Regions from separate parts of the Blautia faecis genome, predicted to be linked through region 1. Evidence: a T-box and tRNA genes for the amino acid it is inferred to sense, from the RefSeq annotation. Region 1 holds a T-box; the other regions hold tRNA genes.
The links. A T-box is a leader RNA that pairs with one kind of tRNA and senses whether it is charged. The one in region 1 lies ahead of thrS (threonine--tRNA ligase), so its partner is inferred to be a tRNA-Thr.

Region 1 (3,287 bases):
GATGTTTCTCGCCGTCAGCACCAACATATTCACAATTAAAACGGAGCGGAAGCTGGAAATCAAGCTGGATAGTACCACACTGCCAGGTTCTTCCGATGGAGTCCTCAAGATGGAAGTCAATCTTCGGTCCATAGAACGCTCCGTCTCCCTCATTTACTACATAATTAAGCCCGAGGTCGTCAAGAGCTCCGCGAAGAGCATCTGTAGCCATCTCCCAGTCCTCATCACTTCCCATGGAATCTTCCGGACGTGTGGAAAGCTCTACGTGATATTTGAAACCAAACAGCTGATATACCTCGTCAATCAGTTTTGCAACCCCTTTGATCTCCTCACGGATCTGCTCCGGCATCATAAAGATATGGGCATCATCCTGTGTAAAGCAGCGTACACGCATAAGTCCGTGAAGCTGTCCGGATTTTTCATGACGATGTACCAGACCAAGCTCACCCATACGAAGCGGCAGATCACGGTAAGAACGTGGTTCTGACTGGTATACAAGAATACCTCCCGGACAGTTCATTGGCTTGATTGCAAAATCCTGATCGTCAATTACAGTTGTATACATATTTTCTTTGTAATGATCCCAGTGTCCGGATGTCTCCCAAAGATGACGTGCCAGCATGATCGGTGTGGAAATCTCAACATATCCTGCTTTCTGATGGATTTCTCTCCAGTAATCAAGAAGAGTATTCTTCAGAACCATTCCCTTAGGAAGGAAGAACGGGAATCCAGGACCTTCGTCGCTCATCATGAACAGACCAAGCTCTTTACCAAGCTTTCTGTGGTCACGTTTCTTCGCCTCTTCCATACGGGTAATATATTCTTCCAGATCTGCTTTCTTTGTGAAAGAAGTTCCGTAGATTCTGGTAAGCATTTTATTCTTCTCGCTTCCTCTCCAGTAAGCACCTGCAATGCTGGTAAGCTTGAATGCTTTTACCGGTTTGGTTGTCATAAGGTGAGGTCCTGCACAAAGGTCAACAAACTCACCCTGCTGATAAAAGCTGATCACAGCATCTTCTGGAAGATCTTCGATAAGCTCCACTTTATATGGCTCATTTTTCTCTTTGAAGAATGCGATCGCTTCTTCTCTGGATTTAGTAAAACGGGTAATCGGAAGTGCTTCCTTTACCACTTTCTTCATCTCAACTTCGATCTTTGCAAGATCCTCTGTAGTGATCGGGTTCTCGCTGTCAATATCATAATAAAATCCGTCTGCAATAGATGGTCCGATTGCAAGCTTTACATCCGGGTACAGTCTCTTGATTGCCTGTGCCATAATGTGGGATGTGGTGTGACGGAAAGCGCCTTTTCCACCCTCATCCTCAAATGTCAGGATGCTTAACTCGCAGTCCTTGTCAACTACATGTCTAAGGTCAACAACTTCTCCGTCAACCTCTCCTGCACATGCAACTCTTGCAAGGCCTTCGCTGATATCAGCCGCAATGTCGATAACGGATTTTGCTTCTGCGTATTCTTTTTTAGAACCGTCTTTTAATGTGATAATCATGATTCGTGTCTCCTTTTCTTTTTCTGAAACTGTATCCGGCAGGAAACTGTCTGATACGAAAAACGTATGGTAACGTTTGACTGAGCACTGAAAACAATGCATTTCCTGTACTCCCATGCAGGGACGAGACGAGCGGAAGTCACCAAGGTCACACACAAGCGTGGACTTTAACTCATTGCTCGTGAAAAACAAAAAGCCCCTTACAATGCTCTCACACTGTAAGGGACGAATATACTCGCGGTTCCACCCTGCTTGCCATAGCATACGTATCTGTAAACCAGGCCACTTATTTGATGGTAACGGAATCACCGGACCGGATTAGGGCCACTCGGAGGTAGTTTTCAACTGTTTCCTGATAAGGCATTTCCAGCCGCCTGCCTCTCTCTGAAACATTCCACAGTTTACTCTTCTCGTCAACGTGTTTTCTTATCACTGTGTCCCATTATAGCCTCGGGTTTTGGGTTTGTCAATAATCTGCGAAATAAAGATGATAAAAAATTAGATATTTCCCCGAAGTTTTTCTTTTACAAGTGCTGCTACTTCCCGCACCACATAATGCACCTGCATAATAGGATCTGATACCGCCGCAATTCCATAAGGATGTTTATATCCCAGCTTTTCCGCCAATTTTACTGCCCGGTACACGTGAAAATTATTTGACAATATTCCCGTATTTTTCTTACTGCACCCGGTAAGCTCATCGGAAAATTTCAGATTTTCTTTCGTGCTTGTAGACTTCTCTTCCAACACCAGCCGCTCCTGTGAAATACCATGCGCTGTCAGATAATTCTCCATACATTTTGCTTCCGTAATATCCTCCCCCAAGCCCTGTCCGCCGGAAAGGATCAGCGTGGTATCTTCATTCTCCCTGGCATATTTCAGTGCCGCCTTCAGACGAAGTTCCAGGGCCTTGGATGGTACATCTCCTTTTACATGAGCGCCTAACACAACTACATAATCCAGGTTCTTTTTCCCGGAAGACTTCATTCCGGAAATCACACAGCTGCAGATAAATCCAAAACAGACACTTCCGATCAGCACAGCCACCATGATCACAGTTCCCAGCCATCCAGGGAAAATTCCCGGATGATTTCTGCCATAGCGGATCAGTACTGCGCTGCCTTCCAGAACCGCTGTAAGCAGTACCCAGAACCAGGCAAAATCAGCTGTAATGCCAGCATATACCACGATCAGCACATAATAAGCCAGGCTTAAAATCCCGGCGCAAAAACAAAATAAACTCAAATTCTCTTCTCTCTTTCTAAATTCAAATCCACTCTGCGTGTTTCACTCATTACTCGCACAAAGCAAACTGATTCATACTTGTAGAACTCATAAATCAACTAATTTTCCTATAAATATACACGAAACGGATTGCCTGGCAGTTATCCACCATTGCAATCCGTCCCCACAGCCGGAATCCACCGGATCCCGGTCAGTATTCACATTCTCTTATTTATTTCTTCCGCAGCAGAATTTATATTTCTTTCCGCTTCCGCATGGACACGGATCGTTACGTCCGATCTTGTGTGCCTTAACAACAGTACCGGATTTCTTCTGCTCAAGATAAAGCTCTTTACGTTTCTCCGGGGTAAAGATCTTGTCCCACTGTGGAAGATTATAAAGCCAGTCAGCTTTAGCGTCTACCATATTCTTGTAAAGAAGCTCTTTGTCAAAGCAAAGACTTACGGTAGTATTCTCATCCATAGTCTCGATCGGATTCTGAACCTTAAGGCTGTCATTGATTCCATCAAGGAAACCAACCATGGTGAGCACTTCC
Region 2 (3,287 bases), on a different contig from region 1:
ATAATAAATGCTACGCTTAATGATGGGATACCCAGGATAATAATTATTCTGAGGTTCCACATTAATGATCAGACTCAATCGATTGTCAGTGCCTGGTATCAATGCACTAAAGCGAATATCATAGGTTACTGTTCCTTCCGCTATGGTCGTATCTTCAGTAGATAGTCCTTTTATCAATTCGGGAGTTTCTTCATCCGGATATACTGGAATTTCAGAAACATACAAATCTCCTTCTATGTATTTCTCTGCAATTTCCTGTATTGCACACTCCCTGTACTCCTGCAGACAGCTTTTCATAATCCATGCAAGAATAATCTTGTTTGACAATAATTTCTTACATGCGTTATCATACGCTGCCTTTTCTCCTGCGGTAGAAAGCATTTTTGACAATTTGTTTGGTACTTTCATTCACCACAAGCCTTTCTTTATGAACTTTATCTACATTTTTATAATAACACATACTGCGTTCTTAAATCTATAAAACTTTTATTAAAAATATTAACTGCCTTTCTTTATTCACACTATCCATTTAAAGATATTTATTGAGCTTTTTCCAACACCATGATACAATAGCTTCAAGGGTTTTTACTACATTTGAGGAGGTTTACCATGAAAGAAATTACAGCTGTAAAAATTAATCCAACAGATTTTGCGCCCTTTGGCACCTACTGTTCCATGACTGAACCGGAAGGTTATCCTTTACAGGGCGAAATCCACAAATTTTATCCGGATCGTATCTCAGGTACCTGTATGGGAAGTATGGGATTTTCTCCCATTGCCGTACGCAAAGATGAGCGAATCGTTAAGATGGCAGAATACCACACAACCACCTGGGAAGGCATCGTAGCTCTGGATGATGATATGATCATTCATGTTGCTCCTGCATCTGCCGGTACACCAGTCCCGGAACTTACAAAGGCCTTCCTTGTTCCCAAAGGATGTATGGTAAAGATCAATGCCGCTATCTGGCATTTATGTCCTCTGCCAGTAAACAACGATGTCCTTCATGCAATGATCATTTTACCGGAATGTACTTATGCCAATGACTGTACGGTAGTTGAGTTTGAGGAAAAAGACTGGTTTAAAATCGTATAATCAGAATTTTCACCCACGATAAATCAGAATTTTTACCCAAGATTTTCTTGACAAATGGCTGCTTATAACTTAAAATATCTTTTGTGTCTGATAAGTGTATAAATTTTTATACACTTATCATTCCATAAGCTGGAATAGCTCAGTCGGTAGAGCACTTCACTCGTAATGAAGGGGTCGTGAGTTCGAGTCTCATTTCCAGCTTTTTTTATTTGCATCAATCGGATATTTCTGATCTGCTTCGCTACTTTCTTATTGTAAAAAGATTCAAAAAGACTGCATTCCTCACATCTGAAATTCAGATATGTAAATACAGTCTTTTTTGCTATTTTATTACTTATTGGCTATTTATTTCTGTCTGCTTTGTTATTGTCATTTTTTACTGTGGCTCTTTTCTTCACTGTTTCTGCCTTTTTCTCTGCCTTGACAGCTTCTTCTACTTTCGTAGCTTTTTCTTCCTTTACTGACTTCTTTGCTGGAGTTTTTGCCTTCACAGTCCTTACCAGTTTTCCTGCAGTCTTATCTTTCGCAGTCTTATCTTTCGCAGTTTTCGCTGCGGTCACTTTCTTCCTGGCTGGGGCTTTCCCGGGAGTGCAGCTGTAAATGCTCACACCAAGTGCCGGCAGCTTCACCTTAATAGAATACTCCCGTTCATCGCACTCTTCTGCTTTTGCTGTCTTCACACGAGAATTCACTACACCCTCTCCGCCGAATTCTACTGCATCGCTATTAAAGATTTCTTTATATTTTCCTGCAAAAGGCATGCCCACCTGGTAATTCTCGTAGGGTATTGCGGCGAAATTACAGATTACAAGCAGCGTTTCCTCTGGTTTCTCTGTCTTACGCAGGAAAGTGATCACATTCTCCTCGTATTTCATCAGCTGAACCCACTCAAATCCGTCATACTCATCATCCATCTGATAAAGAGCAGGCGAACTCTTATAAAGGGTATTCAACGCCTGAATGCATTTGGCAAGTCCCTCCGGCATATCAGTCCCCGGTGCCATCATTTTACAGCCAGGATGCACCATCATATAGGAATAAGCCTCTCTCACCTGTGCCAGCTTCTGCTTCTCATCTCCCGGAAGTTTCGCCATAAACTCATTCAGGCTTCCCACATCTCTGTTTCCAAGAGTCAGAATATAATGCTCAGAATATGCATATAAGGTGGACAAAGTCAGCTGGTCATGATAATTCTTCCGCAAAATCGGATCTACTGACAGATAGAACAGGAAATCTCTTGTCCATCCGCCACTCCACTTATAATCAAACCCAATGTGATCATTCTCCACACTGTCAGTCAGCTCCGGCCACAGACCATCCTCCTGTGCGATCAGAAGTGCTCCTGGATCACGCTTCTTCACAATGGAATTCAGATGCTTCAGAAATTCAATGGCAGGAAGGTTCTCATTGGAGCCATACATATTCGGTGTCCATCCATCCTTTCTTCCATAATCCAGATAAAGCATGGCATCTACATCATCCATACGAAGCCCGTCCACATGGAAAACCTCCAGCCAGAAACAGGCATTGGAAATCAGGAAATCCATTACCATAGGGCTGTCATAATTATAAAGCATGGTGCCCCACATCGGGTGGACTGCCATTTCCGGGTCTTTCACTTCATAAAGGGGCGTTCCGTCAAATTTCTCCAGACCACCTGCGTATCTCGGGAACTGAGCCGGTGACCAGTCAAGGATCACGCCTATTCCCACCTGATGAAGCTCATCTACCAGCGCTGCAAAATCTGCTGGTGTGCCATAACGTGTGCTGACTGCAAAATATGCAGATGTAGGATATCCATCTGAACCATCCTCCAGAAATTCCATAACCGGATGAAGTTCCACATGGGTATATCCCTTTTCTTTCGCAAAGGTCACCAGCTCTTTCCCTGATTCCCACTGTCCCAGGCTTGTCTCATAAATGGAAACCGGCTGCCTGCGGCCATCATATTTCTTACGTTCAGCCATCCAACTGCTGTCATTCCATGTAAAATCAGAGACATCCGCTACAACAGAATTCCACAATGGTGCAGGCTGGGTTCTGTTTCCATAAGGATCTGCTTTCTGAAGGAGCACATCCCCTTTTGCCTTAATTTCATAACGATAGGCGTCCCCCGCCTTTACTCCCGGGATAAAAAGTTCAAAAAGGCCTGACATGGGCATCTTATGCATGGGGAGTGCTCTGCCATCCCA
Region 3 (3,287 bases), on a different contig from region 1:
CGAGCATTGCATAGTCTACTGAACTGTCAGCTTTGGATACACCACAAAGTTCCACAAACTTCTGAATAGATTCAGGTGTGTAACCACGGCGACGTAAACCGGAAATAGATACCAGTCTTGGATCATCCCATCCGTCAACAATTCCATTCTCTACCAGCTTCTTAATATAACGCTTACCTGTTACTACATTCGTCAGATACAGCTTTGCAAACTCAATCTGCTTCGGAGGATGTGGATATTCCAGTTCTCTTACAACCCAGTCATATAATGGTCTGTGATCTTCAAATTCCAGAGTACAAATGGAATGTGTAATTCCCTCAATTGCATCCTCAATAGGATGAGCAAAATCATACATCGGGTAAATACACCAGGTATCTCCTGTTCTGTGATGGCTTACATGAGCTACACGATAGATAACCGGATCTCGCATGTTCATGTTTGGAGAAGCCATGTCAATCTTTGCTCTCAGAACTTTCTCACCATCAGCATATTTGCCTTCTTTCATCTCTTCAAAAAGCTGAAGATTCTCTTCTACAGTTCTGTTGCGATACGGACTCTCTTTGCCAGGCTCCTTTAAAGTTCCACGATATTCTCTGATCTGGTCCGCAGTTAAATCGCAGACATATGCCTTACCCTTTTTAATCAATTTTACTGCAGCTTCATACATCTGTCCGAAATAATCGGAAGCGAAGAACAGTCTGTCCTCCCAGTCAGCTCCCAGCCATTTTATATCGGCTTTAATGGACTCAACAAACTCAGATTTCTCCTTAGTCGGATTGGTATCATCAAAACGCATGTTGAATTTACCATTGTACTCTTTCGCCAGTCCGGCATTTAAAAGAATGGATTTGGCATGTCCTATATGAAGATAACCGTTTGGCTCTGGCGGAAAACGTGTATGAACGGTGTCATAAACTCCTTCTGCCAGGTCTTTATCAATGATATTCTCAATAAAATTTTTGGAAACCTTTTCGTTCTCCATGGTTCTCCCTCCTGATATCAACTCTTTTATAGCATAAATTCCAATATCTGTCAGAGCATGTTAAAAAATTTTCTTCAATATGTGTATCGGGAATAATTTCTCAAACATATTCTGTTCTTTGATGATTTATCTTATCATAAATAGGTGCATTTTAAAAGTTTTTCTTAAAAAATTGTTGATTTTTATCCCTATCTATGAGAGTATATTAATTTATGCTACAAAAAAATCCCTGATATATAATCAGGGATTAAAAAGAGCTGATGACGGGAATCGAACCCGTGACCTCCGCCTTACCAAGGCGACGCTCTACCGACTGAGCCACATCAGCACTCTCATGTCCGGCATTTCTGCCGCTCACAGTTGATTATATTACCAGAAGGTTATCTTATTGTCAACACCTATTTTCAAATTTTTTCAAAAAATATAAAATAATTAAAATTCTTTGCTGCAGCACCTGCCGCTGCAACCTGGCAGGTACTGCTATACTGCATTTTTCATTTTTCAGGAATAACAATATTCCGCACATAATCTGTATCTGTCAGTAAGCCATCTCCGCTTTTCTTGTTTGTAAAGGAAGCGGTCCCATTCTGATTTCCGGACAGATCAAACTGAACAGTATTTCCCTGTACAGTTCCATTTACTACCTGGTCAATTTTCTCCAGTTTATACCGCATAACTTTACTCTCTTGAACCTGGTATTTCCCTGCCGGAAGTGCGAATACAGCCCTTTTGCTTACATCTGCCCGGGTGTCTGTGTTTTCTTTTGTAAATTCCACAGTTTTAGAGTAAATACGTTCTTCGCCATCCAGATCTGTTCCTTTCACCGTGAATGTAAAGGCCGGATTTCCCTGTCCCCAGACAATTTCATCTCCATGAAGAATTTTGTTTATTGTAAGAGTCACCATCTTCACATCTGTCATCTGGAACTTCTGAACTCCAGATGTACTTTTTACCGTACAAATCACCGGTTTTCCTTTTTTGTAACCGGAAGGAGCTGTTATTTCTGTAAGTACATATTCTCCGGCTGGCAGTTTATTAATCCTATGAGCAGTTTTCCCGGACGTCCAGGTGTCGATCACTTTTCCGCTTTTATCCGTCAACTGCATAACAGCTCCTGCAACAGCTTCACCTGTCACCTTATCCGTCTTTAAAAATTCCGCTTTTATATAACGATTTTCAATTACCATTGTATAACCTTGCTCATTCTTTACCAATCCATTTGCATCCACAGTAAATTTATAAACTGTGTTATCTAAAACATATCCGGCAGGTACTGCTGTCTCCTGTATACAATATGTTGCAGGTGACAGCCCTTCCAATTTTATTAATCCGTTTTTGTTTGTTGTGTATGTTGTTCCCGCCGAATCTGCATTTGCACTGCTTTCCCATAAACGGAATTTTACGCCTTCAATAGGAGGACGATTTCCTCCTGCTTCTTCCGTTTCTGTTACTTTTTTGATGTACAGATGCATTTTCCGATTTCTGACAAGGATCGCTTTTTCAGGCTCTGTTTTGCTTAAATTCGCCTCAAATACCTGCCGGCTGATTGCATATCCCTCCGGTGGTCTTACCTCACTTACCTTATATTTTCCAAGATAAATATCTTTTGAAATGGCTGTTCCATTTCTATCCGTTACTATAGTATCTGCTACAGTCCCAGCTCTCAGCAAAATATTTCCAGAAGCAGAACGGATGTCCTCCAAAGCTGTGATCTGAAATTTTCCATTCTGCAGTGCCTTTCCTGTCTCATCCACTTTTCTTATAGTAATATGACCTTTTGGAACTTTTTCCTTTACAATCACCCTGGTCTTTTCTGTATTTTTTGATGTGGAAGAAGGTTCTCCTCCGATCCAGTTAAAAGTACTTGTAGCAATATTGTATATATGGGCTTCCAGTACATCCGGATTTTGATTTGCTACATAGTACTGCTGTAAGTTACTGTTACTCTTCAATCCAACAGTAAGTAAAAGACGCACGGATTTTCCATAACAGCGCTCTGGCAATTCTGCCACAGAAGACAAGGTAATCGAATTTCCAGCAACATTCAGACTCCAATCTCCGCGTACACTGTCAGAAGCGCCAAATGAAGCTTCTACTGTCTGATCAAGATATATCTGAACCCCTTTCAGTTCAAAACAGTCTGCCAAAGTATCCTGGATTTTAAATTTGGAAATTTTCCATTCTCTTTTATTGGAAGGAATTTCCTGAACAATTTCAAACACACTTTCAAAATCTCTGCCATTATACTCTGCAGTAACTATTCTCTGATTTTCCCTTAGAATCCATTTTTGAGGATTCTTTGGTT

Region 2: it has a tRNA-Thr gene. The T-box ahead of thrS (threonine--tRNA ligase) is inferred to sense a tRNA for this amino acid. The anticodon was not compared.
Region 3: it has a tRNA-Thr gene. The T-box ahead of thrS (threonine--tRNA ligase) is inferred to sense a tRNA for this amino acid. The anticodon was not compared.

Annotation. Positions count from the first base shown of each region.
Region 1 is NZ_JAQDKY010000068.1:6,439-9,725, forward strand. Features, by position in the region: gene thrS (threonine--tRNA ligase) at 1-1,507, opposite strand, end outside; T-box leader at 1,726-1,933, opposite strand; gene PGQ38_RS18500 (YdcF family protein) at 2,006-2,752, opposite strand; gene PGQ38_RS18505 (SEC-C metal-binding domain-containing protein) at 2,960-3,287, opposite strand, start outside.
Region 2 is NZ_JAQDKY010000036.1:17,846-21,132, reverse strand. Features, by position in the region: gene PGQ38_RS14950 (hypothetical protein) at 1-408, opposite strand, end outside; gene PGQ38_RS14945 (ureidoglycolate lyase) at 610-1,095, shown strand; tRNA gene PGQ38_RS14940 (tRNA-Thr) at 1,224-1,296, shown strand; gene glgB (1,4-alpha-glucan branching protein GlgB) at 1,437-3,287, opposite strand, start outside.
Region 3 is NZ_JAQDKY010000008.1:32,083-35,369, forward strand. Features, by position in the region: gene PGQ38_RS05835 (glutamine--tRNA ligase/YqeY domain fusion protein) at 1-982, opposite strand, end outside; tRNA gene PGQ38_RS05840 (tRNA-Thr) at 1,238-1,310, opposite strand; gene PGQ38_RS05845 (SpaA isopeptide-forming pilin-related protein) at 1,477-3,287, opposite strand, start outside.